One region of the Halobacillus sp. Cin3 genome, then DNA from elsewhere that is predicted to be linked to it. Evidence: riboswitches for the same ligand, from Rfam matches in the RefSeq annotation. Region 1 holds a riboswitch; each other region holds the start of a gene.
The links. A riboswitch is a leader RNA that binds a small molecule or an ion and turns the genes downstream of it on or off. The one in region 1 is predicted to bind S-adenosylmethionine.
Positions count from the first base shown of each region.

Region 1 (10,224 bases):
TAAGCATCATCTCTGTTGCTCTTGGAGCGACTGCGTCGGCCATACTGATCACCGATGTCCATGCCTGGATGAACACCCCGGCGGGCTTCCGTATGCTTCCAAACGGGGAAATTACAGATATTGATACGTGGGCGGCCTTTTTCAACCCGAGCTTCGGGGTCACGGCCATCCATGTCACCCTTTCCGCCTACATGACCGTCGCTTTTCTTGTGGCTTCCGTGGCTGCGCTCCGTTTGATGAAGTCGAAAATCACCGACCAGGAGCGTGCCTATCATAAAAAAGCGTTGATGATCGCCCTTTATTTCGGCGCGTTGATGTCTTTAGGCACAGCAATCAACGGCCACGAAACCGCTCAAATGCTCCATGAATACAACCCAAGAAAACTGGCAGCTGCTGAAGGGTTATTCGAAACCCAGCGTTATGCCCCGCTTTCTGTCGGAGGCTACACGTCCCTTGAGGACCAGCGGGTGAAGTACGCCATTGAAATTCCATACGGACTGAGCTTCCTTGCCGGTGACCGGCTTGATACCGAAGTGATAGGTCTGAATGAATACCCGCAGGAGCTGTGGCCGCCATTGTATGTCCATATTTTGTTCAATGTCATGGTCGGCATCGGTACTGTCCTGATTGCCGTCGCTTTTGCCGCCTTGTTCTGGAAACTCGTCCTAAAAAAAGAGTTTCCCGGATGGATTCTCGCCATCCTTGTCGTCAGCGGACCGCTGGCTTTGCTGGCAATCGAAGCTGGCTGGTGCTTCAGCTGTATCGGACGACAGCCCTGGACGATTACAGATGTCCTGAGAACAGGGGAAGCTGCAACAAAATCCAAAAGTGTCGGTTTTCTCTTTTACTTGTTCATGAGTTTGTACATCACCCTGTTGTTCGTCACAGGATTCGTCCTCCGGTTCTATTTCAAGAGAAACCCTGTCAGCCGGGACTTGAGCTCTCAATAAAGGCAGAGAAAGGAAGAACTTTTTATGGAAGCTTCAACACTGGCCGTCACCATTCTGTGGAGCCTGCTGTTCATTTACGCAATGCTCGGATCTCTTGATTTCGGGGCAGGGTTCTGGGGGATGATTTATGGAAAAAGTGAGGAAAAAAGCGCCGCCCAGATTGCCAACCGCTTTTTATCTCCGACGTGGGAGGTCACCAATGTATTCCTCGTCATCTTCGTCGTTTCTGTGGTCACGTTTTTCCCTTATGCAACGACGCTTCTGAGCAGTGTCCTGCTCGTTCCTGTCGCGCTCGGACTGCTGCTCCTGACGATCCGGACCACCTTTATGGTGTTCCAGCACTATGCAGGGAAATTTGTCGGGCTGCTGCGTGTCACTTCCGGGGTCACAGGTTTGATCATTCCTGCCCTGCTTGTCAGTATTCTGCCGATTACCCTTGGGGGATTCATCAGCTTTGAGGATGACTACCCGCGGTTGGAATACGGAGAGCTTCTGACCCATCCGACGCTGTACATGCACGTATTATTCGGTCTATCCACCGAGTTGTTTATTTCATCGGTTTTTTTAATGGACTATGCCAAGGAAGCTGAAGACTGGGATGCGTATGATACATTCAGAAAGCACGCCCTGTGGCTCGGACCTGTCAGCATCGCTGTCGCCATGCTGACAATCGGAACATTTCCTGAGGAAGCTGGTTGGATTGTTGATAATATTGAGCAGAACTGGCTCATTTTCGGCCTTTCCCTGTTGTTTTTCCTGATCGGCTACGTTCTTTTGTTTTTGAAAAAACCGGACGGAAGAAAGGGACGGGCCCGCCCTGCCGTCATCATGATCGTGCTGCAGTACGGATTCGCTATTTATGCGTACGGATCCGCCCACCTGCCGTACTTGATTTACCCGGATTTAACAGTCAGCGATGGGTTCACCAACGCTTCCACCTTTTACCCCATGCTGATCGTCTATGCTGTCGGTTTCGGGATTTTGATTCCAGCCTTCTATTTATTCTGGAGATTGTTCCTGAAAGACCGGCGCTACTTAAAGCAGCAGTAAGCACATGCAGCCACTTCCCTGCGGGGATGGCTGCTTTTTTTGTTTACCCACTTTCTGTAAGAGGGTACTGAACTACAAAAAAGGAGAAACGCTATGACAGAACTATCGAACTCCTATTTGGAAGAAGCTATTGAGGACAGCCGTCCCTATGCTTCTCAAGGAAAGGTGAATATGAACCTTCCTGATTACGGGGAGGCAAATAAAGACTACCTCGGCGTCAGCATCATCACGACAGACGGCTCGTGCTACAGCGCCGGGGATCATGATCAATACATTCCGATGCAGAGTACCTCAAAAGTCATCAGCTTGATGCTTGCTCTCCAGGACTTCGGAAAGGACCGTGTTTTTCAAACCGTAGGAATGGAGCCGATGGGAGATTTCTTCAATTCCATCAGCCAGCTGGAGTCCTATGACACAAGCAAACCTTTCAACCCGATGATTAACGCAGGCGCGATCGCTACAGCTTCCCTTATTAAAGGACAGAGCGTGGAAAACCGGTTCGACCGCTATATGCATTTCTTAAAGAAAATCACCAGCAACGACCATCTTGAAATGAGCGGAGAGATGTACGAAGCAGAAAAGGCGAACGGCTCGCGCAACCGTTCCCTCGCCTACTTTATGCACAGTACAGGCACACTTGTAACCGATGTCGAAGAAGCGCTGGATTTATACTATCGTATGAATGCAGTCATGATGTGCTGTCATGACTTTGCCCGGGTCGGCTTGTTCCTTGCTAAAGGCGGCCTCGATCCAGATACGGAAGAAAGCTTGATTCCCGCCCACCACCTAAGAACCGTAAAAGCCATCATGATGACCTCCGGGATGTACAACTCATCCGGCCACTACGCAGTCGAAGCTGGATTCCCATGTAAAAGCGGAGTATCCGGGAGCATCATCGGTACGGTGCCTGGAAGAATGGGAATCGGCGTCGTCGGCCCTGCCATTGATGAAAAGGGAAACAGCACAGCCGGCGGCGCTTTAATCAAAAAATTGTCCAGGGACCTGAAATTGAATATGTTCGGCATAGAAAATACAGAAAGGACGAAGGACCATGCCTTTTGATTACGATTTAGATTTTGATTCCATTGATTTCAGAGAAGAACCCGAAAAATACCGTGTCGGGCGCGGCGAGCAGGGTGTACTTCTTGTCGAACCCTACAAAAGTGAAATTCTCCAGCACTGGCGCTTCAAAACACCTGAAATCGCCAGAGAGTCGTCAGAAAAAATTTACGCTATGTTTGAAGAATACAAGAAAAACGATGATTTTGTCGGCATGGATATGGCCCGTAAATTCCTCCAGATGGGGTATACACGCTCGCGCCGGTACGCCAATTACAAAGGTGGAAAAAAATACGATGACGATGGAGACATCAACGACCGTGACATGGATGAGGAAAAAGCAGAATCAGCCCGGATTTTCGAAGAGAAATGGATCAAAGCCCGCGAGGATGAAGAATACCTTGAGAAAAAACGGACCCACCAAAAGGAATACGGATAAAATAGGACGTTTCGATTAAAATTGAAAAATCTTCCGTATGCATATTGTCAAAACTTTCTGAGTAGTGTAGAGTAGTCATCAACATTTACATGAACTTACAATTATATTCTTATCGAGAGAGGCAGAGGGACTGGCCCTGTGAAGCCTCAGCAACCCCTGGTATCGACCAGAAGGGTGCTAACTCCAGCAAGTTGTTGATCAACTTGAAAGATAAGAAGAAGCCTTGGATATCCAGGACGCCTTCTTCTTAGAGAAGGCGTCCTTTTTCGTCTTCACGCTTCTTCCTCTCTTGATCGGTTCATAAACGAAAGGAGTATTTTTATGTGTCACACGGAAACAAAATTCGTCCAGACAGGAAACCAGCGGAACGAACCGTACGGAGCGATCAATCCACCGGTTTACTTTTCCACCCCTTACCGCCACCCCGGGCTCGGGGAATCTACAGGATTTGATTATACGCGGACGGGCAACCCGACAAGAAAAATCCTTGAAGCATCCATCGCCGATATCGAAGAAGGTGACGCAGGTTTTGCATTCAGTTCAGGAATGTCCGCCATCCAGACCGTCCTCTCCCTATTCCGGGAGGGTGATGAAATTCTCGTATCCGAAGATTTGTACGGGGGAACCTACCGCTTATTTGAACATATGAAGGAGCGTTACCGTCTACAGTTCACCTACCTGGAAAACGAAAAGCTGAATGACCTCCCTTCTTATGTGACCGAACGTACGAAAGCCGTTTACATTGAAACCCCGACAAACCCGCTCATGCACCAAACCGACATCAAGCAGATGGCCGGACTTGCAAAAGAACATGACCTCCTGCTGATTGTCGATAACACCCTTTACACACCGGCCCTTCAACAGCCGTTGAAGGATGGAGCGGACATCGTCATTCACAGCGCGACGAAATATTTGGCTGGACATAACGATGTTCTGGCCGGACTTCTTGTCAGTAAAGGAGCAGGCATCAGCGAAAAGCTCGCTTTTCATCAGAATACATCCGGGGCTGTCCTGTCGCCGTTCGACTCCTGGCTCGTCATGCGCGGCATGAAAACCCTGCCTCTACGGATGAGGCAGCATGAAGGCAACGCCAAAGCCGTCGTTCGATTCCTGGAAGATCATCCATGTGTGAGTGATATTTTCTACCCAGGAAAAGGCGGCATGGTGTCCTTCCGGCTAAAGGAAGAAGATTGGATCGACCCTTTTCTAAGAGGATTGAATTTAATCAGTTTTGCGGAAAGTCTCGGAGGTGTGGAGAGCTTCATCACCTACCCCGCCACCCAGACCCATGCCGATATCCCTGAAGAAGAACGCGTCCGCTACGGCGTGTGCAATAAACTGCTCCGTTTTTCCGTAGGCGTGGAACATATCGATGATCTTTTGACAGATCTTCAATCTACTTTGAGTCAATTACCTAAGGAGGAATCCGTCCAATGAATACCCATTCCCTGCAGACCCGCCTGCTTCACAACGACCAGAAGTTCGATCCGCAGACCGGAGCGGTGAGTGTCCCGATCCAACAGTCCTCAACCTTTCACCAACAGGATTTTGACACACCGGGGGATTACGACTACAGCCGGTCGGGAAACCCGACAAGAACAGCGTTGGAAGAGACGATCGCCGGCCTTGAAAACGGCACGAAAGGCTTTGCTTTCGCCTCCGGAATGGCAGCGATCTCCACAGCATTCATGCTGTTATCCAAAGGGGATCACATCGTTATAACCAAGGACGTATACGGGGGGACTTTCCGAATGATCCACGATGTTCTCCACCGCTTTGGAATCGATCACACCTTTGTTGACATGACCGATCTGCATGAAGTGGCTACAGCCATAAAGCCGAATACGAAGCTGTTATATATTGAAACTCCTTCCAATCCAACACTTGAAATCACTGATATAAGTGCAGTGGCAAAACTCGCCAAAGCGAACAACTGCCTCACCTTTGTCGATAACACCTTTATGACACCAGCCCTGCAGCGTCCGCTCGACCTTGGCGCCGATCTTGTCCTCCATAGTGCAACAAAGTTCATTGCCGGACACAGTGACGTCGTCGCCGGGTTAGCCGTGACCAACAGGAAAGACGTCGCAGAGGCTCTTTCTTTTCTACAGAATTCTTTCGGATCTATTCTGGGCGCACACGATTGCTGGCTCGTGCTCCGCGGCCTGAAGACACTCCACTGCCGAATCACCCAATCATCTCAATCAGCGGCAAAAGTCGCAGAAGCTTTATCCAGTCACCCTCTGGTCGAGCACGTGTACTATCCAGGCTTCCGCTGTCATCCGGGGAATTCCACCCACACGTATCAATCCGACGGGTATGGAGCCGTTCTATCTTTCCGCCTCCGTGACGAGGAGGCTGTCCGTCAATTCACAAAAGCTGTCGAAATTCCGGTGTATGCCGTAAGTCTTGGAGCTGTCGAGTCGATCTTATCGTACCCGGCGCGGATGTCCCATGCCTCCATGCCTAAGGAGGAACGGGCCAAACGCGGCATCACAGACGGACTGCTGCGTTTATCGGTCGGATTGGAAAAACCGGAGGACCTGATCGCTGACTTTTCGCAGGCTTTGAACCAAATCGAACGGACTGCTGAAGACAGGAGGGTGAGTATATGACATTACGTGAAGCCCTCCATAGACAAACACTGGTCGGAGACGGGGCGATGGGGACTCTTCTTTATTCCTACGGGGTCGACCAGTGTTTCGAGGAACTGAACCTTTCGCATCCAGAAGAAGTGAAAAGCGTTCATGACGCTTACGTCCAGGCAGGAGCCGATTTGATTCAAACCAATACGTACGGTGCCAATTACATCAAACTTGGCCGTTACGGCCTCGAGGATCACGTAAAGGAGATCAATACAGCCGCTGTCCAGCTCGCAAGACATGCCGCCGGCGACAAGGCGTATGTACTCGGAACGGTCGGCGGCATCCGGGGGGTTCAGAAACAAGCTGTTTCTCTTGAGGAAATAAAACGAAGCTTCCGGGAACAACTCTACTGTCTTTTGTTTGAACAAGTGGACGGCCTTCTTTTTGAAACCTTCTATGATCTAGAGGAACTCTCCACCATTCTGTCTATCGCCCGGAAGGAAACAGACCTTCCTCTGATTGCCCAGGTATCGATGCATGAACCCGGGGTGCTGCAGGATGGTACACCACTCCCTGACGCGCTCACTCACCTGGAAAAAATCGGAGCGGACGTGACAGGCATCAACTGCCGTCTCGGCCCGTACCATATGATCCAGTCCTTAGAAGAAGTGCCCTTACCCGAAAAAGCTTTTCTATCGGTCTATCCGAATGCCAGTCTGCCGGCCTTTCAGGATGGCAGACTCGTTTATGCGACAGATCCCTCCTACTTTCAAAAAAGCGCCCGGGCGCTTTACGACCAAGGGGCGCGGATCATCGGCGGGTGCTGCGGCACAACACCGGAGCACATTGAAGCCATCGCATCCAAAGTAAAAGGAAAAGCACCGATCAAAGAAAAGATTGTAGTTGTCCGTCAAAAGGCCGAAACAGCCGTCCAATCCACTAAAGATCAACGACCACACCTCCATGAAGCGGCGAAGAAAGGCCGGTCCATCATTGTCGAACTGGATCCCCCGAAAAAGTTGAACATCGATCGTTTTCTTAAAGGGTCCAAAGCGCTTCAGGAAGCTGGTGTTAACTCGATCACCCTTGCGGATAACTCCCTAGCCTCTCCACGAATCAGCAACTCTGTCATGGCTTCGATCATTAAAGAGAAATATGATGTCGATCCACTCGTCCATATCGCCTGCCGGGACCGCAATCTTCTCGGTCTGCAGTCCCACTTGATGGGTCTTCATACACAAGGCATCCGCCAAGTCCTGGCGGTCACCGGTGATCCCACGAAGATCGGGGATTTTCCTGGAGCGACGTCTGTCTATGATTTGTCATCTTTGGATCTCATTCACTATATTAAGCAGATGAACAGAGGCATTTCTTTTTCCGGAAATTCTCTCGGGAACCAAACATCATTCTCAGTCGCTGCAGCCTTTAATCCGAATGTAAGAAATTTGAACCGTGCCGTCGGAAGAATGAAGAAGAAAATCACCGCCGGCGCCGATTACTTTATCAGTCAGCCTGTGTTTAACGAAGAGCAGCTTCTCGAAGTCTATGAAGCGACAAAACAAGTGGAAGCCCCTCTTTACATCGGCATCATGCCGTTGACAAGCGCACGCAATGCTGAATTCCTTCACAATGAAGTGCCCGGCATCACCCTGTCTCCTTCCATACTGGAAAAAATGGAAAAAGCCGGACAGGACCGGAAACAAGCGCAGGCCGAGGGCATCAGCATTGCAAAGTCCCTCATCGATACAGCGGTTGACCTGTTTAACGGCATTTACTTGATCACCCCGTTCCTCCGCTACGAGATGACGGTGGAACTAACGAAGTACATTAAACAGAAAACAAAGGAACAGGAAAGGAAGATGTCCGATGGCATCCACATGGTTTGACGAACAGCTGAAAAAGAGGATTCTCATTTTGGACGGAGCCATGGGGACGATGCTTCAGGAAGCAGGCCTGAGCCCTGAGGATTTTGGCGGCGAGGACTACGACGGATGCAATGAATATTTGAACCTCACCTACCCGGAGTTGATTGATACCATCCACACCCGGTATATGGAAGCGGGAGCGGACATTATCGAAACCAACACGTTTGGTGCCACGAGCCTTGTCCTCGATGAATACAATCTCGGTCACCTGGCGGAGGAAATCAATATCAAAGCAGCACAAATCGCTAAAACGGCTGCAGAACGAATGAGCACAGAAGATCACCCCCGCTTTGTTGCAGGAGCGATGGGGCCGACGACGAAAACCTTATCCGTCACCGGTGGGACGACATTCGAGCAGCTGGCGGACACCTATGAGGAACAGGCACGCGGATTAATGAGGGGAAACGTCGACCTTCTGTTGTTGGAAACGTCCCAGGATATGCTGAATGTCAAAGCGGCCTATCTCGGGATTACACGTGCCGGTCATGCACTCGGAATCGAGCTGCCCCTTATGATTTCCGGTACGATTGAGCCGATGGGAACGACCCTTGCCGGACAAAGCATAGAAGCCTTTTATTTATCGCTGGAACATATGAATCCGGCTGTCGTCGGGTTGAACTGCGCCACAGGGCCGGAGTTTATGCGGGATCACCTGCGCTCTCTTTCGGATCTTGCTGCCACCTCCGTCAGCTGCTACCCCAATGCAGGGCTGCCCGATGAAGAAGGACATTATCATGAAACCCCGGCTTCTCTGGCATCTAAAGTGGCAGGTTTTGCTGAAAAAGGATGGTTGAATATTGTCGGCGGCTGCTGTGGCACGACGCCGGATCACATTCGTGCCATAGCAGAAGCCGTCAAAGCGTACACTCCAAGAACCGCCCCGGAAGACCATGCCCACGCACTATCCGGAATTGAGCCGTTGATTTATGATGATCCCGCTGACCGCCCGATCCTTGTAGGGGAGCGGACGAACGTAATCGGGTCCAGAAAGTTCAAACGATTGATTGCAGAAGAAAAATACGAGGAAGCGTCGGAAATTGCCCGCGCCCAAGTGAAAAAAGGAGCACAGGTCATCGATATCTGTCTCGCCGACCCGGACCGGGAGGAAATCAAGGATATGGAAGCCTTCATGAAGCAGGTCGTCAATAAGGTGAAGGTGCCTCTGGTGATCGACTCCACGGATTATCACGTCATCCGGAAAGCTCTTACCTTTTCCCAGGGGAAAGTGATCATTAACTCCATCAACCTGGAGGATGGTGTAGAGCGCTTCAAAGAGGTGCTTCCCCTAGCTAAGCAGTTCGGAGCGGCACTTGTTGTCGGGACGATTGATGAAACGGGGATGGCCGTTACGGCGGAGCGGAAACTGGAAATCGCCGAACGTTCCTTTGATATTCTCGTAAACGAATACGAGATAAACCCTCGTGATATTATTTTTGACCCGCTCGTCTTCCCCGTCGGTACCGGAGATGCGCAGTATATCGGGTCAGCAGAAGCGACAATTGAAGGCATCCGGTTGATTAAGCAGCACCTTCCTCTCTGTCAGACTGTCCTTGGGGTGAGTAATGTATCGTTCGGGCTTCCTCCAGTCGGCCGGGAAGTGCTGAACGCTGTCTATTTGTATCACTGTACAAAAGCCGGTCTTGATTATGCGATTGTGAATACGGAAAAGCTCGAGCGCTACGCCTCGATCGGTGGGGATGAAATCTCCCTCGCCGATGAACTGCTGTTTCATACCAATGACGCAACACTGGCAGATTTCACAGCTTTTTACCGCGGAAAGAAAAAGGAATCCAAAACGCCGACATCAACGATGAATCTTGAGGAGCGGCTCGCTCATTATGTCGTGGAAGGTACGAAGGAAGGGCTGATACCTGATTTGAACCTCGCCCTCCAACAGTATGACACACCTCTTTCGATTATTAACGGTCCGTTAATGACCGGCATGGCTGAAGTCGGCCGCTTGTTCAATGATAACCAGCTGATTGTCGCTGAGGTTCTGCAGAGTGCCGAAGTCATGAAGGCTTCCGTCGCCTACCTTGAGCCGCATATGGAAAAAGGGGATGCTTCCAATAAAAAAGGCAAGGTTCTGCTTGCGACAGTCAAAGGGGATGTTCATGACATCGGCAAAAACCTGGTCGAAATCATCTTAAGCAACAATGGTTTTGAAGTCGTCGATCTCGGAATCAAAGTGACACCCGTAGAGCTGATTCAGCAGA
Region 1 is NZ_CAMZMV010000008.1:26,643-36,866, forward strand. Features, by position in the region: gene QMA39_RS18000 (cytochrome ubiquinol oxidase subunit I) at 1-950, shown strand, start outside; gene QMA39_RS18005 (cytochrome d ubiquinol oxidase subunit II) at 975-2,000, shown strand; gene glsA (glutaminase A) at 2,094-3,062, shown strand; gene QMA39_RS18015 (DUF4385 domain-containing protein) at 3,052-3,498, shown strand; SAM riboswitch class I at 3,605-3,715, shown strand; gene QMA39_RS18020 (methionine biosynthesis PLP-dependent protein) at 3,820-4,935, shown strand; gene metC (cystathionine beta-lyase) at 4,932-6,113, shown strand; gene QMA39_RS18030 (bifunctional homocysteine S-methyltransferase/methylenetetrahydrofolate reductase) at 6,110-7,969, shown strand; gene metH (methionine synthase) at 7,950-10,224, shown strand, end outside.

Region 2 (10,224 bases), on a different contig from region 1:
TCACCACGTGCATCCTTGCTTAGCATCAGTACACGGGACTCCTGCTCTGCATTGGATTTACTGGCGCCGTGTTCGATTTTTCCAATTCCGTTAAAGATTGCAGAGGCTTTGTCCTTCATAACTCCGTGCTGAAGGATATATCCATCCGATCCTTTTCCGAAATGGGTGATATTCGCTGTAAAGTTCTGCTTCTGCGTTCCGCGGCCGATGGCTACAGTTTTCGCATTGGAGTGGGAGTTGTCACCGATCAGGTGGGTGATGTTTTCAGAGACAGTATCCCCTTCATTCATCTGTCCAAGAGCCCATTCAATGACAGCATCACGGTAGGCTACGCCACGTCGGTTTGCATAAACAGTCGTTCCGGCTTCAAAGTTATCCACAGCACCAAAGGAAACTTTTGCTCCGTCTTTAGCGATCACCTCTGCAACAATGTTGGAAGAGGTCTTCTCTTCTTTATTGTGGGAAATATAGTTCTCCACATACGTAACTGAACTGTTTTCCTCTGCCACAACAAGAATGTGGTTAATGAGAGAGGCTTTAGGATCCTCCTGCCAGAAAATGGCCTGAATCGGTTCTTCGATCTGAACGTTTTTCGGAACATAAAGGAAAACTCCGCCGTTCACAAGGGCCGCATGCAGCGCTGTCAGACGGTGCTCGTCCACGTGAACCGCATCATTCATGAAATACTTTTCAACAAGATCACTGTGCTCACGGATGGCTGTCAGCATGTCAGTGAAGATGACACCCTTGTCCTTCAGCTGCTGTTCAATCGCTGCATAGGCAACGGTATGGTTACGCTGGATCACAAGGTTCTGCTGTTCTTTTTCCTGATCTAAAAAGTCTTTGATTTCAACTGGAAGCTCATCCAGATTTTCAATCTTATCACTCGTGACATGATGATCGATTTCTGTGAAGTTCCATTTAGAAATATTGGTTTTATCTGGTTTTGGTAGTGGAAGAGATTCTGATTTCTCCAGAGCACTTAGACGAAGATTCTTCATCCATTCAGGTTCCTGAAGACCCTGGGAAAAGTTTGTAACATACTCTTTGTCGTATGGTAGTGTGACTTCTACTGTCATGGTTACCCTCCTATCTTATTACGCGTTGACCGTTTCGTCTTCTATGCCAAGCTCCTGCTTGATCCAGTCGTATCCTTCTTCTTCAAGGCGCTGGGAAAGTTCCGGACCACCGGACTTCACAATACGACCCTGCATCATCACGTGTACTTTATCAGGAGTGATGTAGTTCAATAGACGCTGGTAGTGAGTGATGATCAGGCAGCCGAAGGAGTCGTTGCGCATTTCGTTGATCCCTTTGGAAACGACTTTAAGAGCATCGATATCCAGACCGGAATCAATCTCATCCAGGATGGCAATCGCCGGCTGGATCATCATAAGCTGCAGAATTTCGTTACGTTTTTTCTCACCACCGGAGAAACCTTCGTTCAAGTAACGCTGAGCCATGTTCTTGTCCATTTCAAGCGTATCCATTGTGTTGTCCATCTCTTTGATGAATTTCATAAGAGAAATTTCATCACCTTCTTCACGGTGAGCGTTAATGGAAGAACGCAGGAAGTCGGAGTTGGTTACACCGCTGATTTCACTCGGGTACTGCATGGCCAGGAACAAGCCGGCTTTCGCACGCTCGTCTACTTCCATTTCCAGTACGTTTTCACCATCAAGGATGATTTCACCTTTGGTTACTTCATACTTCGGGTGGCCCATAATTGCAGAGGACAATGTGGACTTACCTGTTCCGTTTGGTCCCATAACTGCGTGGAATTCACCGCCGTTGATTGTTAAGTTTACACCTTTAAGGATTTCCTGACCTTCAATCTCTACGTGAAGATCTTTAATTTCTAATGTTGATCCTGCCATAATGTATACCTCCAGTATCTATTATTATCGAATGTCCAGTCAGACTGAAAACAAACATTCATTCTCAATTTATTCTCATTATAATCTTAAATCATTTTTTATTTGTAATCAACTTTTTCCCACTGGTAAAAGGAGAGGGAAAACTGGACATTGATACATGTTCAATCTCACTTTCCTCCAATAGTATAACATGAAAAAATCAGGTGACTAAAGCCACCTGATCGATTCGTTCCTAAACATTATCTATGCAATTGACGGTCCACCTGGGCATGCATTTTCTGAGTTTGTTCGAATTCACGCTGACGCTTTTGTTCTACTTCCAACCGGGTGTCCAGTCTCCGGCTGTACTCCGCATAACTCGTATTGTGAGCCTGATGCATAGCCTTTTCCATTTCAGCGGTGTAATTCAACTGCAGATGGTCATTAATAACGAATCAACCCTTTCAGATTATTTACACAATTTAGGTTACCACAAACCTCTACCCTGTATAAAATCTTCTGAAACCGCATTTTCATTCATGTGTGGACCCGCGGGCCGATGTAAGCGTTTAATAATTGCATTTTCATTTAATACATTTGTTTTTCTTTAATTTTCTAATAATTCAATTAGTTAATGTTATTCGTTAAATCACTGTAGGCGTCCTGGACGAGAGTGACAGCCTGACTGAGAGCTGCCCCTCCTCCGAAAGCTGCCGCTACTCCACAGGCTTCCAAGATCTCCTTTTCGGAAGCCCCTTGATCGACGCAGCCTTTTGTGTGGTAGATCATACAGTATTCATCCTGGGCAACAATACTGATTCCGAGAGCCATCAGCTGTTTGTCTTTTTGAGAAAGTTCCCCGGCCTTGAAACACTCCTGTGAAAACTGACTGAACTGGCGGGCGACTTCAGGCATGTGTTCCGCAAAGACACCCATTCCTTCTTTATAATCATGTAGATAGGTCTGCGTCCACGTCATATTCTGATCCTGCATGTTAAAACCTCCCATAAAAAATAAGTGACTGCGGTTAGTATAAACCGCAGTCACTTATTTTATCCGTTATTCAGAATCTCCGGAGACCGGGATAACCGCTCCATCATATTCCTCTTCAATGAAGGTTTGGATGTCTTCAGAACGAAGAACCTCCACAAGCGTGTTCAGTGCCTCACTGCCCTCATCTTTGCTTTGAGCAGCGATGACGTTCACATAAGGAGAGTTTGTGCCTTCAAGGATGATCGCATCTTCTTTTGGTACAAGATCAGCTTCAATCGCGTAGTTGGTATTGATCGCTACAAGGACTTCTTCCTCTTTTTTATACACTTCAGGAAGGTTGGCAGCGTCCACACCGGTATCAAACTGAAGATTTTTAGGGTTTTCAACGATATCATTGACGGTGGCATCCACTTTTTCTACACTCTCGTCCAGTTTGATCAACCCTTCTTTCTCAAGAAGTGTCAGTACACGGCCGTGAGTGGATACAGAACGACTCATAACAAACTCTGTACCATCTTCGATATCCTCAAGGTTTTCATACTTTTGGGAGTACACACCGATCGGCTCAATGTGAATGCCGCCAAGATTGGCAAAGTCATAATCATCATTATCCTTTTCCTGAAGTTCCATGTAAGGAATCGTCTGGAAATAGTTTGCATCTATACGTCCTTCAGCAAGATCCTGGTTTGGAAGGATGTAATCCTGGTACTCCTCGATGTTCAACGTGATGCCTTCCTCTTCAAGAAGCGGCTTCGCTTCCTCAAGGACTTCGGCGTGAGGAACACTTGTCGCTCCTACTGTAATTTCTTTACTTCCTTCTTCACTGCTTCCTTCTCCGCTGGAGGAATCTTCTTCAGAAGAACCGCAGGCGGCAAGAACGAGAACGAATAAAAGCGCAATCGCTGATGTCCAGATTTTTTTCATGAATAATCTCTCCCTTTTTATTTTTATCTTTTGTCCAATTTACGGGAAGCATAATCACCGATGAATTGGAAAATAAACACAATGATAATGATAAGCACGGTACAGATGAAGACCACATCAAAATTACTACGCTGAAAACCGTAGAAATACGCAAAGTCTCCAAGACCGCCGGAACCAATCGCACCTGCTACAGCGGTGTACCCGATCAACGCAATGGCGGTAACCGTAATGCCTGAGATAAGCGCAGGCATCGATTCCGGCAGAAGAACTTTAAAGATAATAGTGGATGATTTAGCCCCCATCGCCTTAGCCGCTTCTACCACACCTTTTTCCACTTCCTTCAATGCAATCTCAACGAGTCTGGCGTAAAACGGAGCCCCTCCGATAATCAACGCAGGAAGCGCCGCGTTAGGTCCACGTATCGTCCCGACCAGGAAATCAGTGAATGGGAATAACAGTAGAATCAAAATAATGAAAGGAATGGCACGGAATATGTTTACGACAGAAGCCGTAATCGTATTGACCACTTTGTTCTGCCACAGACCCCCGGGCCCTGACAGATAAAGCAGCAGCCCCAGAAGGATTCCCAGAATAAACGTCCCGGCCACGGAAATGAGCGTCATGTATAACGTTTCATTCGTCGCCGTAATCATATCCTCCATGCGTACGTTTGGAAAAAAATCATTAAGCATCCGGGTTCACCTCCACTTCAACAGAAGTAGAGCGTATATATTCGATCGCCCGGGCCACTTCCTCATTGTCTCCTTCAAACTGAACAAACATCGTTCCGTAAGCTCCTTTTTGCGTCTGCGTGATCTTGCCGTGAAGAATATTGACATCCAGGACGAATTTCCTGGAGACCTCACTGATCAGCGCCTGGTTGGTACTTTCTCCTACAAAATGCAGCCGGACGATTTTGCCTGACTGATACTTATCTTTGATCAATTTCAGAGAGTGCTCTTTTTCCTGGTCACCCATCACCTGATCAACAAATTTCTTCGTCACTGGCTGTTCAGGATGAAGGAATACGTCCAGAACATCTCCCTTTTCAACAATTCTCCCCTGCTCCATGACTGCCACCTGATGACAGATCTTACGGATGACATGCATTTCGTGCGTAATCAAAACGATGGTCAGTCCGAGTTTTTCATTGATGTCTACTAGAAGATCCAAGATGGAGTCCGTCGTTTCCGGATCCAGAGCAGATGTGGCTTCGTCACAAAGGAGGACTTTTGGGTTGTTGGCCAGCGCCCTGGCAATACCTACACGCTGTTTCTGACCACCACTCAGTTGGGATGGATAAGAGTTTCCTCTGCCTGATAAACCGACCAAGTCGATCAGTTCGTTCACCCTTCTGCTCCGTTCTTCCTTTGGTACACCGGCAATTTCCAGAGGAAAAGCGATGTTATCATAAACCGTTCTGGACCAAAGCAGATTGAAGTGCTGAAAAATCATTCCGATATCCTGCCGGGCAATGCGTAGTTTATTCTTACTGAGGCCCGTCAAATCCTGATCGCCTACGTGGATGCTCCCCTCTGTTGGATCTTCCAGTCGGTTCAACAGCCGGATAAACGTACTTTTACCTGCTCCACTGTAACCAATAACACCGTAGATTTCCCCTTTATTTATCGTAAGGCTTAAACCATCAACAGCCTTTACTTCCCGATCCTTCGTTTGAAAAACTTTAGAAAGATCCTTGATTGTAATCATGATGTGTTCCCTCCCATTCAAAAAACGCCATTCTGTTCGAGAACAGAATGGCGTTTCAATAGCATTGTATCTTCTGTTCTCTCATCTGTCAGAGCTGTTACACTCTGCAGGATTTGGCACCTTGACAGGTCGGTTACTCCTGCTGGTTGCCGGGCATCGTCGGGCCAGTCCCTCCGCCACTCTGGATAAGAGATTTTAATCTATTAAATTATTAGTGCTTTAATTCAATTCATAACCACAAAGTGGATTTTAGCACTCTGCCACCAGCGTGTCAACATAAATGAGCCACTTTTCAGAAAAGAAAAACATCTGTATATGCAAAAAAATCTCTTCTAAAATAGAAGAGACTGCATGGAATCTCATCTATCAAAGCTTTGTGCTCTGCAGGATTTAGCACCGTGCTTTTACGCCGGTTGCCGGGTTTCAAAGGGCCAGTCCCTCCACCACTCTGGATAAGTTATGATGTCGCTGTGAAATTATATGTTATGTTAGCATGGAGTCTATACGGACGTCAAAGATTATTGCGCCGGTATATTTTTACAGCAAGGAGATGAAGTCATGAAGGAACGTGCTCCTCAATTTGAACTTTCTTATATAAATCAGCCCTCCACCTATCGTCTGAGCGACCATTTCGGAAAAGTGATCGTCCTGACTTTCTGGGCATCCTGGTGTCCTGACTGCGGGAGAGACTTACCTAAAAAAGAGCAGCTCTTTGAAACGATGGACAAAGAAAAAGTGGAGCTTGTTACGATCAACGTCCCGGGCCGTGAACGCAGCCCTGATGCCGGAAAGGAATATGCTGAGAAATTTCTTAACCAGCCTACATTGATTGATGATGGGCGAAGCTTATACGATACGTTTGGCTGCCAGGGCGTCCCTTCCACAATTATCATAGATCAGGAAGGCAGGGTCCACCAATCGTTCGGTGATAAAGCTTCCTTTCTGGATATTGTCCAGTCCCTGGGGGAAATTGTTTAATCATCAAAACAACGGAAGGCCTCCCACCCACTTATAACTGGTCATACAGCCGATGAATAAAACCCGTTCTTTTATTGCAGAACGGGTTTTATCTCATTTTTTCATCTTGTCATTTCCCGGGGAATAAAGGCGGGTTATAGATAGGGAATAATCTTTTCATACATGTGTGGGACGGATTGAAAAGCATAGACCTTTTCAAGAACTTCTCCTTTATGGGTGATCAAGAGGCATGGAACACTTTCCACTCGATATTGTTCCATCAATGCAGGATGCAGAGAGGCATTCATTTCTGAGAATAGTGGTTTTTTATACATCTCTTCCAACGTTACCAGCATTTTGCGGGCAAGGTGGCACGTCCCACAAAAAGGACTGTGAATAAATGTCATTGTTTTTTCATCTGAGGACAGCGCTTGTGCTGCCTCTTTTTGTTCTAAATTCTGCAAAGCTTCCTCCTAAATTAAATACATAGACTTCACGCTGAAATGACGGCTCAACAATGCACGTGCAAGTTCAGGCTCAGGCGTTGCCGCTACTTCCCGAAAGGCTTTATCAATATAAATATGTTCAGCGTGCGGAAGTTCCTCTGTCAGCATCTTCCGTAGTTTAAAACCGGAATCATCTTCATCCACAAGGATATAGACCGATCGTTCATCCAGGTTATGTTCAAAGATCATTTCTTCCATCCGCTCAATACCGAGCGTTCCATGAGTACAGATGATTTCGATTTTCTCATCCAGCACTTTGTTCAATTTCTTCTTATCTGTAATCCCTTCAACAATCAAAATCCGTTCTCCATCCATCTTCATCACCTACTATATAGAAACAGACCATGCCATAGGGCATGGTCTGAACATGATTAAGATCAAGCACGATCATGTCAGACAAGGAATCATCGGTCCTGCCTGTACAACGGGCTTACTTGTTTTGATTAATCTTCATCAATCATCGCTTCATATTCTTCAGAAGACATCAGCTGCTCAACTTCTGAAGAATCGCTTGGTTCAACGACAACCATCCAGGCTTTGTCATAAGGAGACTCATTCACAAATTCAGGGCTGTCTTCCAAATCTTCATTCACTTCCACAACTTTACCGCTGATTGGTGCATACAGTTCGGAAACAGTTTTTACAGATTCCACACTTCCGAAAGGCTCGTCTGTTTTTAGTTCTTCTCCCACTTCAGGAAGCTCTACAAACACGATGTCCCCAAGTTCAGATTGAGCAAAGTCCGTGATTCCGACTCTGACTTTTTCTCCTTCTTCTTTCACCCATTCGTGTTCCTGAGAATAACGTAGATCTTTTGGTAAGCTCATATTCGATTACCTCCACAGTTCTTGTTTTAGTTTAATGACAGTTATAAACATAAAAGCCTTCTGCTTTTATTTCCAATGTTCTGCTCACCGGCCCCAGACGTTTTCAAATTCATCGGCTTTGAAACCAACAGTGACCTTCGTTCCATCCGTGACGATGGGCCGTTTGATGAGCATCCCGTCCGAAGCGAGCAGGCGCAGCATTTCTTCTTCATCTGCATCTTTCAGCTTTTCCTTCAGGTTTAACTCCCTATACTTCTTCCCACTGGTGTTGAAAAATTTCTTAACCGGTCGTTCACTCCTGGCCGTGAGGTCCTTCAACTCTTCCTGTGAAGGGGGATGTTCAACAATATGTACAGATTCGTAAGGAACCCCTTCATCATCCAGCCATTTTTTCGCTTTTTTACAAGTACCACAGTTTGGGTACCAGTAGAAGGTAACAGGCATATGCTCCTCCTCCTTCCAACTTGTTACGTCTTATTTTATCACAATGGAGACAATCTTTTCATTGAAAATTACTTTTCCCTCCAATTCCTTTTTCATTCTTTTACATCCTTTCTTCTTTTTCATTCAAAAGCCTCCAAGAGCACCCTTTCACCTGGAAACTCGGATGTCCCCGTGAGAAAAAAACTGCCGGATTCCTTCCTCTCTACATGCCAAAAGCCCGCACTTGAAAGTGCGGGCTTCAATGATTTATACGTAATACTTTTCTGACTCAATTAACCCCTGGGCAATTTCCCGCTTCTTCGGAATGACATTCGTCGGTGTATGACGTGTCAGTTTACGAAGGGCACCAAGCATCATACGCAGAGAGTCGCCGGTTTCAGACGCAATCAACGTTTCTTTCGCATGGGCCTCGATTCTGTTAAAGGCTTCCTGTACATACACCTGCGTGTAGAGGAGCTTCTGCTTATTCTTCTCTTCACCAGAACGATTGATGGCTTTCTCCGTTCGAAGGAGGGCTGATTCCATGTTATAGATTTCACCGACCATATCAGCGATATTGACGAGCACTTCCTGTTCTTTATCCAGCTTTTCTCCGTACTTCTGTGCGGCAAGACCGGCAGCAAGAAGTCCGATTTTCTTAGCATTTTTAACTAGATACTTCTCCTGCTCCAATGGCTCCAATCCAGGTTCTTCCGGCATCATCATCATGATTTCCTCCTGGAGCGTCTGGGCTTTTTGGAGGAGAGGAAGTTCCCCTTTCATCGCTTTTTTAAGCAGTGTACCCGGGACAATCATCCGGTTGATTTCATTCGTTCCTTCAAAAATACGGTTGATCCGGGAATCGCGGTACATTCTTTCCACTTCGTATTCCGCCATGAAACCGTAACCCCCGTGGATTTGTACGGCTTCATCGGAAGCAAAGTCGAGCAGTTCGGTACCGAACACTTTATTCAAGGAGCATTCAATCGCATATTCAGCGATAACCTTCGCAACAGCAGCCCCGTCTTTCAGCTCTTCATCAGTTAGTTTGCCCATGCTCTGTTCAAACAGCCCGACGGTCCGGTAAACGGAACTTTCATTGGCATACGTATTTGCGGCAACCGAACCAATTTTCTCCTGGATCAATGGGAACTGTGCAATCGGAGTTTTAAACTGTTTTCTTTCTTTGGCGTATTTTACAGACAGTTCAATCGCCCGTTTCGCTCCGCCAACACCACCGATGGCCAGCTTGTAACGACCAACATTCAGTATGTTAAAGGCAATGACATGGCCTTTTCCAATGTCCCCAAGGACGTTTTCCACCGGAACTTCAGCATCTTCAAGAATCAATGTACGGGTGGAAGAACTCTTAATTCCCATTTTCTTTTCTTCCGGACCTGTGGATACACCTGGATACTCTCTTTCTACAATAAATGCTGTGAATTTGTCTCCATCAATCTTGGCATACACAACAAATACATCAGCAAAAGCAGAGTTGGTAATCCACTGTTTTTCCCCGTTCAAAATATAATGGGTGCCCGCTTCATTAAGCTTAGCCGTTGTTTTAGCTCCAAGAGCATCAGACCCTGATCCCGGCTCTGTCAGGGCATAAGCGGCAATCTTTTCACCTGTAGCGAGTACAGGAAGGTATTTATTTTTCTGATCATGGTTCCCGAAGAATACAATAGGAAGAGACCCGATTCCAACGTGCGCACCATGAGTGACAGAAAACCCACCGGCACGGGAGAACTTCTCTGTAATTAAGGATGAACTGATTTTATCCAGCTGGAGGCCGCCATATTCTTCAGGCACATCGGCGCCGAGCAGTCCAAGATCGCCCGCTTTCTTCAAAAGAGCGACAGAATGTTCAAACTCATGGTTTTCCAGGTTCTCAATCTTTGGAACAACTTCACCAAGAACAAAATCTTCAGCCGTCTTGGCAATCATCAAATGTTCATCCGTAAAGTCCTCCGGGGTAATGACCTGATCGGCCGTTACATCCTCGACAATAAATCCGCCACCTTTAAT
Region 2 is NZ_CAMZMV010000002.1:69,191-79,414, forward strand. Features, by position in the region: gene sufD (Fe-S cluster assembly protein SufD) at 1-1,079, opposite strand, end outside; gene sufC (Fe-S cluster assembly ATPase SufC) at 1,098-1,877, opposite strand; gene QMA39_RS08485 (hypothetical protein) at 2,117-2,257, opposite strand; gene QMA39_RS08490 (carboxymuconolactone decarboxylase family protein) at 2,484-2,849, opposite strand; gene QMA39_RS08495 (MetQ/NlpA family ABC transporter substrate-binding protein) at 2,916-3,773, opposite strand; gene QMA39_RS08500 (methionine ABC transporter permease) at 3,797-4,465, opposite strand; gene QMA39_RS08505 (methionine ABC transporter ATP-binding protein) at 4,458-5,483, opposite strand; SAM riboswitch class I at 5,562-5,675, opposite strand; SAM riboswitch class I at 5,840-5,942, opposite strand; gene QMA39_RS08510 (TlpA disulfide reductase family protein) at 6,042-6,461, shown strand; gene QMA39_RS08515 (thioredoxin family protein) at 6,596-6,904, opposite strand; gene QMA39_RS08520 (topoisomerase) at 6,914-7,261, opposite strand; gene gcvH (glycine cleavage system protein GcvH) at 7,390-7,773, opposite strand; gene QMA39_RS08530 (arsenate reductase family protein) at 7,858-8,217, opposite strand; gene QMA39_RS08535 (acyl-CoA dehydrogenase family protein) at 8,464-10,224, opposite strand, start outside.
Region 2: another riboswitch for S-adenosylmethionine. It lies ahead of QMA39_RS08505 (methionine ABC transporter ATP-binding protein); the one in region 1 lies ahead of QMA39_RS18020 (methionine biosynthesis PLP-dependent protein).

Region 3 (10,224 bases), on a different contig from region 1:
AGAAGATGCCGTCATTACCGGGGATGTTGTCATAGAAGAGAACGCAAGCATCTGGTTTAAGACGGTCATCCGCGGCGATGTCTCATCGGTACATATCGGTAAAAACACAAATGTCCAGGATCTGAGTATGCTGCACCAAAGCCCTGACCAGCCTCTCATACTGGAAGACGGCGTTACGGTCGGGCATCAGGTTACCCTGCATTCTGCACACGTTAAACACGACGCTCTGATCGGTATGGGATCCATGATTCTTGATGGCGCTGTCATAGGGGAGCGGGCCTTTATCGGAGCAGGAAGCCTTGTTCCGCCCGGAAAAGAAATCCCTCCGGATACACTGGCCTTCGGGCGTCCGGCCAAGGTGATCCGTTCCTTAACAGAAGAGGATTACAAAGAAATGGACCGGATCCGGAAATCGTATGTCGCAAAAGGGCAGTACTATAAAAACCTTCGGGGCTGATAGACAAAAAAACATGTCATTCAGCAGGGGTGTCCACAAATCGCATTGATGTAGTCATCCAACGCTTTTCAGCTGGATGCCTGCATGAATAGAAGACAGGCGGAGGGAAATGGATACAATCTCTCAGGAAGAACAAGGGATGGCCGTATCGTAGATTGAAAGACCAATACGTACTCTACCTTTTGTACACTCGTGAAAATAGAAAAAGCTGCTTCCTCCAACAAGGAAACAGCTTTTTTTTATTGAAAACGACCACTGAGCTCTTCCGCTTTATCCGTACGTTCCCATGGAAACTCAACATCTGTCCGGCCAAAGTGGCCGTAGGCAGACGTATCACGGTAAATAGGCTTACGAAGATCGAGCATTTTAATGATTCCAGCAGGACGGAGATCAAACAAGTCACGCACAGCGTCCACCAGCTTTTCTTCCGACACTTTGCCGGACCCGCTGGTATTGATGGAAATGGAAACCGGCTGAGCCACCCCGATCGCATAGGCGAGCTGGACTTCCACCGTATCCGCAAGACCTGCGGCTACGATGTTTTTCGCAACATAACGAGCTGCGTATGCAGCGGAACGGTCCACTTTGGTCGCATCCTTCCCACTGAAGGCACCACCACCGTGACGCGCATATCCACCGTACGTATCTACGATGATCTTACGTCCTGTTAAACCGGCATCCCCTTGAGGACCGCCGATTACAAAACGCCCGGTCGGATTGATAAAGTATTTGGTTTCATCATCAATATAGCCTTCCGGTACAACCGGCCCGATCACCTGCTCTTTCAAATCCTTCTGGATCTGTTCGAGCGTGACCTCTTCAGCGTGCTGAGTCGAAATAACAATCGTATCCACGCGGACCGGATGATCATTTTCATCATATTCAATCGTTACCTGCGTCTTGCCATCAGGACGAAGATAATCGAGTGTTCCGTCTTTGCGGACATCAGAAAGACGCTTGGAGAGTTTGTGGGCAAGAGAAATAGGCAGCGGCATCAGTTCAGGTGTTTCATTGTTGGCAAACCCGAACATCAATCCCTGGTCACCAGCACCGATGGCTTCTATTTCATCATCGCTCATTTTCCCTTCACGGGATTCAAGCGCAACATCCACCCCACCCGCAATATCCGGGGACTGCTCATCAATAGCCGTCAAAACGGCACATGTATCTGCATCAAAGCCGTATTTTGCTCGTGTATATCCAATATCTTTAATCGTCTGGCGCACGATTGATGGAATATCAACATAGGTATTCGTACTGATTTCACCGGAAACCAGGACAAGTCCCGTAGTTACTGTTGTCTCACATGCCACCCTTGCATTCGGGTCGTTTTTTAAAATTTCATCTAAAATAGCATCAGAAATAGCGTCACAGATTTTGTCCGGATGACCTTCTGTCACGGATTCTGATGTGAATAACCGGCGGTTCGCTGGCATTCTAAAAACTCCTCCTTCTGTAAGTACAAAGTATTAGACGGAACTCTTTACCAGTATGTGTAGAAAAACATAAGTTCATTTCATGAGTGTCACCCTGGATCCGAAAACGTTTTCGTGCACGTTCTCAGTCAGAAATAATAAACAGGCGGCAAGGCCTGGTCATGGACATTTCCTTCATATAAAAAGAAAAAACCCTTCCTATACCGAGGAAAGGGGCTGCTTCCTTTCGCTCTTATCGTCCAAGGAGCTGACTCCTTGCTTCAGGTTAGCACCATGTCCCTGAGGACGGTTGCTGGGTTTCAAAGGGCCTGTCCCTCCACCAACTCTGGATAAGAGAGTTTCCGTTCTCAGCTATCGTATCGAAAAGCGTGTTTAATGTCAATTAGATTCATCGGGTTTCGAAAAACCCTTTCCATCCAAATTCATCCTGGATAAACGTTCTGATAAAACCATCATAGGATAATAACAGCCATGAAATAGGGCAGAATTGAAAACTTTCCCACAATCCACTGAATAGTATGGACGATTAAAATAAATGTGTTATACTAATCTCACATTATTAAACTGCAAAGGCGGGACGATGCATATGAGTACAATAAACCAACTGTCAGAACTTAATCTTCTACTTTCCCAGGACCATGTCCACCACCAATTATCTGTTCCACATTTAGTGGAAAAGATCTTATACCGCAATGAAGGTACACTCACGGAAAAAGGGGCTGTTCAGGCTACGACCGGTACCTATACGGGACGCTCACCAAAGGACAAATTCATTGTCCGCGACGACGTAACCGAAGATAAAGTTGAATGGGGTGCTGTGAACCAGCCTATTGACGATGATACGTTTGTGAAATTATACCATAAAGTGCTCGATTATTTGAAAGACCGCAGGGAGTTATTCGTCTTTAAAGGATTTGCAGGAGCGGATGAGCGCTACCGCCTTCCTATGCAGGTACTTACAGAATTCGCCTGGCACAATTTATTCGCCCGCCAAATGTTCATCCGGCCGGAGGCATCCGAATTGGAGGAGCATGACACAGAGTTCACTGTCATATCTGCTCCAACCTTCAAAGCAGATCCTGACGTGGATGGCACGAATTCCGAAGCGTTCATAATGGTTTCGTTTAAACACCGCGTTGTCCTCATCGGAGGAACAGAATACGCAGGGGAAATCAAGAAGTCCATCTTCTCCGTCATGAACTACCTGCTTCCGGAAAAGAACGTCCTTCCGATGCACTGTTCGGCCAACATCGGCAAAGAAGGCGACGTTGCTCTGTTCTTCGGTCTGTCAGGCACAGGAAAAACGACTCTGTCCGCTGATCCTCAGCGCCGCCTGATCGGGGACGATGAGCACGCCTGGTCCCCCTACGGTGTCTTTAACATTGAAGGAGGATGCTATGCCAAGTGCATCAACCTGTCCAAAGAAAAAGAACCGCAGATCTATGATGCCATTCATTTTGGATCCGTTTTGGAAAACGTCGTCCTTCAGCCGGATTCACACGCACCGGATTATGACGATACGAGCCTGACGGAAAATACACGGGCTGCCTACCCACTGGATCACATTGATAATACAGTGCAGCCAAGTATTGCCGGCCATCCAAATGCCATCATTTTCTTGACAGCCGATGCCACGGGAGTCCTCCCACCGATCAGCCGTTTAACAAAAGAACAGGCAATGTACCATTTTCTAAGCGGCTATACGAGTAAACTGGCTGGCACAGAGAGAGGGATTACCAAGCCGGAAGCTACTTTCTCCGCCTGCTTCGGTTCCCCTTTCCTTCCGCTTGCTCCATCAGCATATGCAGAGATGCTCGGAGAGAAAATAGACCAGTTCAATACGGACGTCTTCCTTGTCAATACAGGCTGGTCAGGGGGAGCCTACGGAGAAGGCGAGCGTATCAAACTGAGTTACACACGTTCCATGATCCATGCAGCTCTGGAAGGTGAACTGAGTTCTGCCGAAACTTATAAAGACCCTGTGTTCGGGCTTCACATCCCGACCCACTGCCCGGGAGTACCGGACGAAGTCTTATTTCCGAGAAAAACGTGGAACAATCCGGCCGCTTATGATGAGAGTGCCAAGGAACTTGCCGAGAAGTTTCATGCCAACTTCAAAAAGTTCACATACGCCAGTGATAAAATCAAGCAGGCCGGCCCGACCCACCACACAAACTAAATACAAAAAATCCGCCGTTATCCAACGGCGGATTTTTTCTGTTCAGCGGTGTTCCAGCCGCTTTAAACATTCCGGAAGAACCTCATCCTTCATCATGAAGCTGAACCGGTCGTTATTTTTCAAGTTTCCCGGCAGGTGCCGGAAAAGAACAGGGCCATGCGTTTCAAAATAATGATCCTGATCAGCCAGCTCAGATATTGTAGCAAAATAGACATTCTTGATGACAGTTCCGCCTTTTCCATCGACATGATACTGCCCAAGATAAGTCAGATCATCAATATCGGCTCCTGTTTCTTCTTTCACTTCTCTTACTGCTGCCTGTTCCGCCGTCTCCCCTTCTTCTACTTTCCCACCAGGGAATTCGAGCCCTCTGTCTTTGTGCCGGGTTAACAGCCACTGATCACGAAAGCGGCAGATGATCCACACATGTTTTGGCTCTTCAGAAAAAGGGTGATCCTCGAAGGATAACCGGACAGGATTTTGATAAAAATCATAAAAAGTTTTCATGTCTCTTCAACTGCCTTTAATCCTTGTTATACGTTCACTTTCCTGTTTAAATCGTACCATAAGCAGCCGCAAATACAAACCAGTCCCTCTCCACTTATAGGATTTCCGGTCCGTACCGACACAAAATCCCCCTATTATGTAGGAAAGAACCGCTTCAAAAGGGGAAGCGGCCCTTCTCTCAACTTTTCAATACGCCCATTTCCTCAATATGCTTCTTCGTCATTTCATCACCCAGATCATAGATCTGTTGGAAAGCCTTATGCATATCGGCATCGGTATCATCGTTATCCTGATCCTGATGGTAAGGCATAAATGGAATATGAGCCCTGTAAAAGGACCGGACGTCTGCATGAGCAATCTCATCAAACACTTCACGCAGAGCCGTCACTTCTTCAGGGGTGGCGTAGATAATAAAATCATCATTGTTGGCATCATGATTTATCGAAATCTCCCGCGTACCGATGTTAATGTAATACGGATCTCGTCCCATCTTCACCCTCCTTTCCCTTAGTGTGAACCATGAAGGCGAAGGTTATGAATCCATTTAGGAAAGGGTATGGGTGGAAGACTGCTGCGTCACCTCTGCCAGCTTTTCCTCATCGACTTCTACGCCGATCCCATGACCTTGAGGCACAGGTAAGGCGCCTTTCTGCACCTTCAACGGAGGCTTTACAATATCAGCTTCAAAATAACGTGTCGACCCGGACAAGTCTCCCGGTATGGTGAAATTAGGCAGCGAGGCGAGGGCAAGGTTATGAGCTTTGGATATCCCCGATTCCACCATACCTCCGCACCACACCGGCACTCCCGATGCAGCACAGAAATCATGGATTTCTTTGGCGGCCCCCAATCCTCCTACACGACTGATTTTCACATTGATGATCCGGCAGCTGCCCAATCCAACCGCCTGTACAGCATCTTGATAAGAGGTCACCGATTCATCCAGGCAGATCGATGTCTGCATTCGTTTCTGAAGCTGCTGGTGCAGGTGAAAATCGCCGGAACGGAACGGCTGCTCAATCATCAGCAGGCCATAACGATCCAAAGCGGTCAAGTTCTCCATATCCGTTTCATCGTACTGCCCGTTCCCGTCGATCATGATGGGCAGATCCGGAGAAGCAGCCCGGACCGATTCAATCATCTCCTGTTCCTTCCCTTTGATGATTTTAAGCTTATACCTTTCAAAGCCCTCCATCTGCAGTTCAGCAATATCCTCTTCAAGGTGGTCACTCAGGCTGAGGACAGCTCCCGCCTGTACCATCTTTCTCGTTCCTCCGATCAAAGAGGAAAGGCTTGTTTCCTTCTGTTTGGCATACAGATCCCAGACAGCGCCTTCCAATCCTGCTTTGGCCATCGGGTGTCCCTGCGCGGAAGCTGCGATTTCCTGAAACTGCCCGGGGTGGGAAAGCGGGTTTTCCGCCAATAGAGGGATAAGAAAATCCTTGAGGATATGCCATGCCGTGTCTGTCGTTTCATACGTATAAAAAGGCTCTGGAAATGCCGTCACTTCTCCGTATCCGGTCAAGCCTGAGCGATCGTGAGCTTCAACGATAATAAGTGGACGTGCCGTTAGACTCCCCCTTTTCGTACGAAAGGGATGTTTCATCTTCAGCTCAATCTTTTTGAGGATGATTCTCTCGATATTCATTGGTCACCGCCCTCTGTCAGGGAAAACAATTTCCTTCTCAGTAATTTGTTGGAGGCGTTTCGTGGCAGTTCCTGAACCCAGTAAATATCAGCCGGCTGCTTGTATTTCGCCAGCCTATCACCAATATAACGGTAGATGTCCTCATTCCTGATCGTCTCGTTCTCCGCCACAAGAAAAGCTGCCGGCACTTCACCCCATCGATCGTCCGGACGCCCCGTAACTCCAGCCTCTTTAACACCGGGGATTTCTGAAAGCACGCTTTCTATTTCAGCAGGATAGACATTTTCCCCACCGGATATAATCATATCCTTCACACGGTCGACGACGTATAAAAAACCGTCCTCATCCTGATACCCAAGATCTCCGGTATGAATATAAGGTTCCTGCCGTGCCGGACGGTTATAATATCCTTTCGACACCATAGGCCCTTGGACAATGATTTCTCCAATCTCCCCTGGGACAGGAGTGTCGATCCACAGCTGAGCAAGGCTCAATGCTTTTCCTGCCGATCCCGCCTTATCAAAAGCGGAAGCAGGGCTCAATGTTGCAATTTGTGAGGAGGTTTCCGTCATCCCATAGGTCTGGAAAACAGGGATTCCCTTTTGAGAGCAGTTCTTTAACAGCACGTTCGGAACGGGACCGCCCCCGAGCAGCATGCAGCGGAACGTATCCGGATAACCGGATGAACCCGCCCGTTTGACAAGATGCTGGAGCATCACCGTAACGACAGACGCATGGGTCACATGCTTATCCATCACAGCTTCATGGACCTGCTCTTGATCGAATTTATCCATAAGGTACACGGACATTCCGTAAACCACACTCTTGATCAATACAGAGAAACCGCCGACGTGAAAAAGCGGCAGACAGATGAGCCACTTATCATCAGGCGTCAAACCAAGGTTAAGAGCGGAAGCAGCTGCACTATACCAATGGTTGCCGTAGGTGTGAATCACGGCCTTTGGATTTCCTGTCGTTCCGGATGTGTACATCATCGTATAGGGAGCATCAAAATCAATCTCTTTCTTCAATCCCCCTTCCTCTCTGCTCACGGAAGGTTCATTTATGCATTCCACAGCCTTCACCCCTGTACCTTCCACAGCTTGGTATGCTTTCTCTGTTAAGGAGGCTGCGAAAAACAATCGGGAGACATCGGCATCCTGAAGCTGATAGGAGATTTCAGGCGCTGTCAGCCTTGTATTCAGTAAAACGACAACAGCTCCTATATAGCTGACCGCATGGATGAACACAGGAAAATGAATATCGTTTCCTGAAAGAAAAGCAATATGATCACCTTCCTCCACTCCCATACGTTTTAAATCATAAGCCATCTGCCGGCTTCTTTCCTGAAGCTCAGAAAATGTCCAAACGTGTCCTTCTGGTGTTTCCAGTGCTGTTTTTTCCGGATTTAAAAAGGCTTGTTTATCCAGCCAGTGAGGAATCTTTTCCCCCATATTGTTCTCTCCTTTCCTTCATTGGAAAAGGGGCATTCCCTTCTTTGGAATGCCCCTTCACTTATGATGTCCAGTTATTAAGGGAAACGAGGGAACTGATCGAAATCAGGTTTTCTCTTTTCCTTAAAGGCGTCGCGGCCTTCTTTTGCTTCATCTGTTGTGTAGTAAAGAAGTGTTGCATCTCCACCCATTTGCTGCAGACCTGCAAGACCATCTGTATCTGCGTTGAAGGAAGCCTTCAAGAAACGCAGGGCTGTCGGGGACTTATCCAGCATTTCACGACACCATTGAACCGTTTCTGCTTCAAGCTCCTCCAAAGGAACAACCGTGTTGACAAGGCCCATGTCCTCCGCTTCTTTTGCACTATATTGACGGCACAGGTACCAGATTTCCCGAGCTTTCTTATGGCCGACGATACGCGCAAGAAGACCAGAGCCATAACCGGCGTCAAAGCTTCCGACTTTCGGTCCTGTCTGGCCGAAGATCGCATTATCAGCAGCAATCGTCAGGTCACAGACAATATGTAGGACGTGACCCCCACCAATAGCATAACCGGAAACCATAGCTACGACCGGTTTAGGAATAACACGGATCAAACGTTGTAGGTCCAGGACGTTCAAGCGTGGAATCTGGTCGTTGCCGACATATCCACCGTGCCCACGTACTTTCTGGTCACCTCCGGCACAGAACGCATCATCACCGGCTCCTGCAAGAACAATCACACCGATTCTGGAATCGTCACGAGCATAGGCAAATGCGTCGATCAGTTCGGAAACCGTCTGCGGGCGGAACGCGTTGCGGACCTCCGGACGATTTATCGTTATTTTAGCAATTCCTTCGAAACGCTCGTACATAATATCTTCGTACTCGCGATCTTGAATCCAATCAAAAGACATATCATTTCCTCCTTCATTATGTTTCATCTATATACCCTCATGAAAAACGCTTTCATTGACTATTTTAACATGAAGCTATCTACAATTTTAGCAAAAATTCGCGGTTTCTCAAGGTGTACGGCATGTCCGGCCCCTTCCACCTCTTCCCAATGGACTTGCGGAAGCAGTTCAGACATCTGTTTGTTGATGTTTTGGAACTTCTCATCCTCCACCCCTGTAATAAGCCAGACTGGAACGGTTAAAGTAGTTAACTGTTCCCACCACGACGGTTGATGGCCTGTCCCCATCCCCGATAGTGATTCCGCAAGACCCTGCTTCTGCTGGCTGAGGCGCTCACTCCGGATCTGCTGCTTCCTCACTTCCGGGAGCCTTTCCTGGGTACGGAAGAGCGGAATCTGCTCCCAGTAATCAACGAAAGCATGCAGACCTTCCCGCAGAAGCATATCAGCCAGCGCTTTATCTTTGGCCTGTCTGGCCAGCTGTTCTTCCGTCGAAGCAAGACCAGGTGAAGCACTTTCCAGCAGGACACTTTTCACTTTATGTGGGTAAAGCATAGCAAAGGAAAGCGCAGCCCGGCCTCCAAGTGAATAGCCAAGCAGATGAACCTGTTCAATTTCCAAGCGATCCAGTAGTACATGAAGATCCCTGCAGAAACGCTCCATGGAAATCGTACCCAGCGGCCCGGTGTTCCCATGGCCGGGCAGGTCGACTTTAACGATATCATAAGATCCTGTTACGTACGACAATACCTCGTCAAAGGTCCCTGACGTACCGGTAAATCCGTGGAGGAGAAGGAGAGGCTCCCCTCTTCCTGTCCGCTCCACGCCGTATTGGCGGCCGTTTATATTACTGTTCATCGTTTTCCCTCCAACGGATCACTGCGTCATGAACATCATTCCACCGGGTATTATGAAAGTCGACATGGTCATCACGGCTGACCATTGCTTCAATCACCGTCAACTGCTGAGACGATGCGCTTTCAGCAACCGCCTGCCGATACTCTTCCCATGTCTGCACACACATGTGACGACCGCCATACATTTCAACCGCCGGCTTCAAATCAAGTCCAAGCGGCGTACCAAAGAGCTCTTCAAAATGCTTCGGATCCTTGGACTGGGGCAGGTAAGAGAAAATGCCTCCCCCATCATTGTTAATGACAACGATGGTCAAAGGAAGGCCCTGACTTTTCGCCATCCATAGACCGTTCATATCGTGAAAGAAGGAAATATCCCCAAGCAGCAGAGTCGTTTTCTGACCGGCCGCGGCTGTACCGAGCGCTGTACTAATGACACCGTCAATTCCGTTGGCTCCCCGATTGGCCATCATGGTCACCCGCTTCGGTGTCGACATGAAAAAGCTGTCAACATCCCGGATCGGCATGCTGTTTCCAATAAAAAAGGTGGACTGATCAGGAAGAGCCTCGGCAAGATAAGCCACTGCATGACCTTCATTCAAGGCTGCGGACGGATCTTTCATCATTTCGGTTTTGGCGATCGTGTTCATCTGCTGCCACTCTGCAAGCCACGTTGTCTGAACATTTCCTTCAGGAAGTTCAGCGGCTAACTGCCGGCAGAGTTCCACGGCTTCTGCCCAGATATACTGGACAGCAAGACCGGCCGGCTCCCTGTACCCCGGCTCATCATCGAC
Region 3 is NZ_CAMZMV010000002.1:6,606-16,829, forward strand. Features, by position in the region: gene QMA39_RS08130 (gamma carbonic anhydrase family protein) at 1-457, shown strand, start outside; gene metK (methionine adenosyltransferase) at 697-1,893, opposite strand; SAM riboswitch class I at 2,123-2,229, opposite strand; gene pckA (phosphoenolpyruvate carboxykinase (ATP)) at 2,480-4,072, shown strand; gene ytkD (RNA deprotection pyrophosphohydrolase) at 4,115-4,579, opposite strand; gene QMA39_RS08150 (hypothetical protein) at 4,758-5,069, opposite strand; gene menC (o-succinylbenzoate synthase) at 5,124-6,227, opposite strand; gene QMA39_RS08160 (o-succinylbenzoate--CoA ligase) at 6,224-7,681, opposite strand; gene menB (1,4-dihydroxy-2-naphthoyl-CoA synthase) at 7,759-8,577, opposite strand; gene menH (2-succinyl-6-hydroxy-2,4-cyclohexadiene-1-carboxylate synthase) at 8,637-9,434, opposite strand; gene menD (2-succinyl-5-enolpyruvyl-6-hydroxy-3-cyclohexene-1-carboxylic-acid synthase) at 9,424-10,224, opposite strand, start outside.
Region 3: another riboswitch for S-adenosylmethionine. It lies ahead of metK (methionine adenosyltransferase); the one in region 1 lies ahead of QMA39_RS18020 (methionine biosynthesis PLP-dependent protein).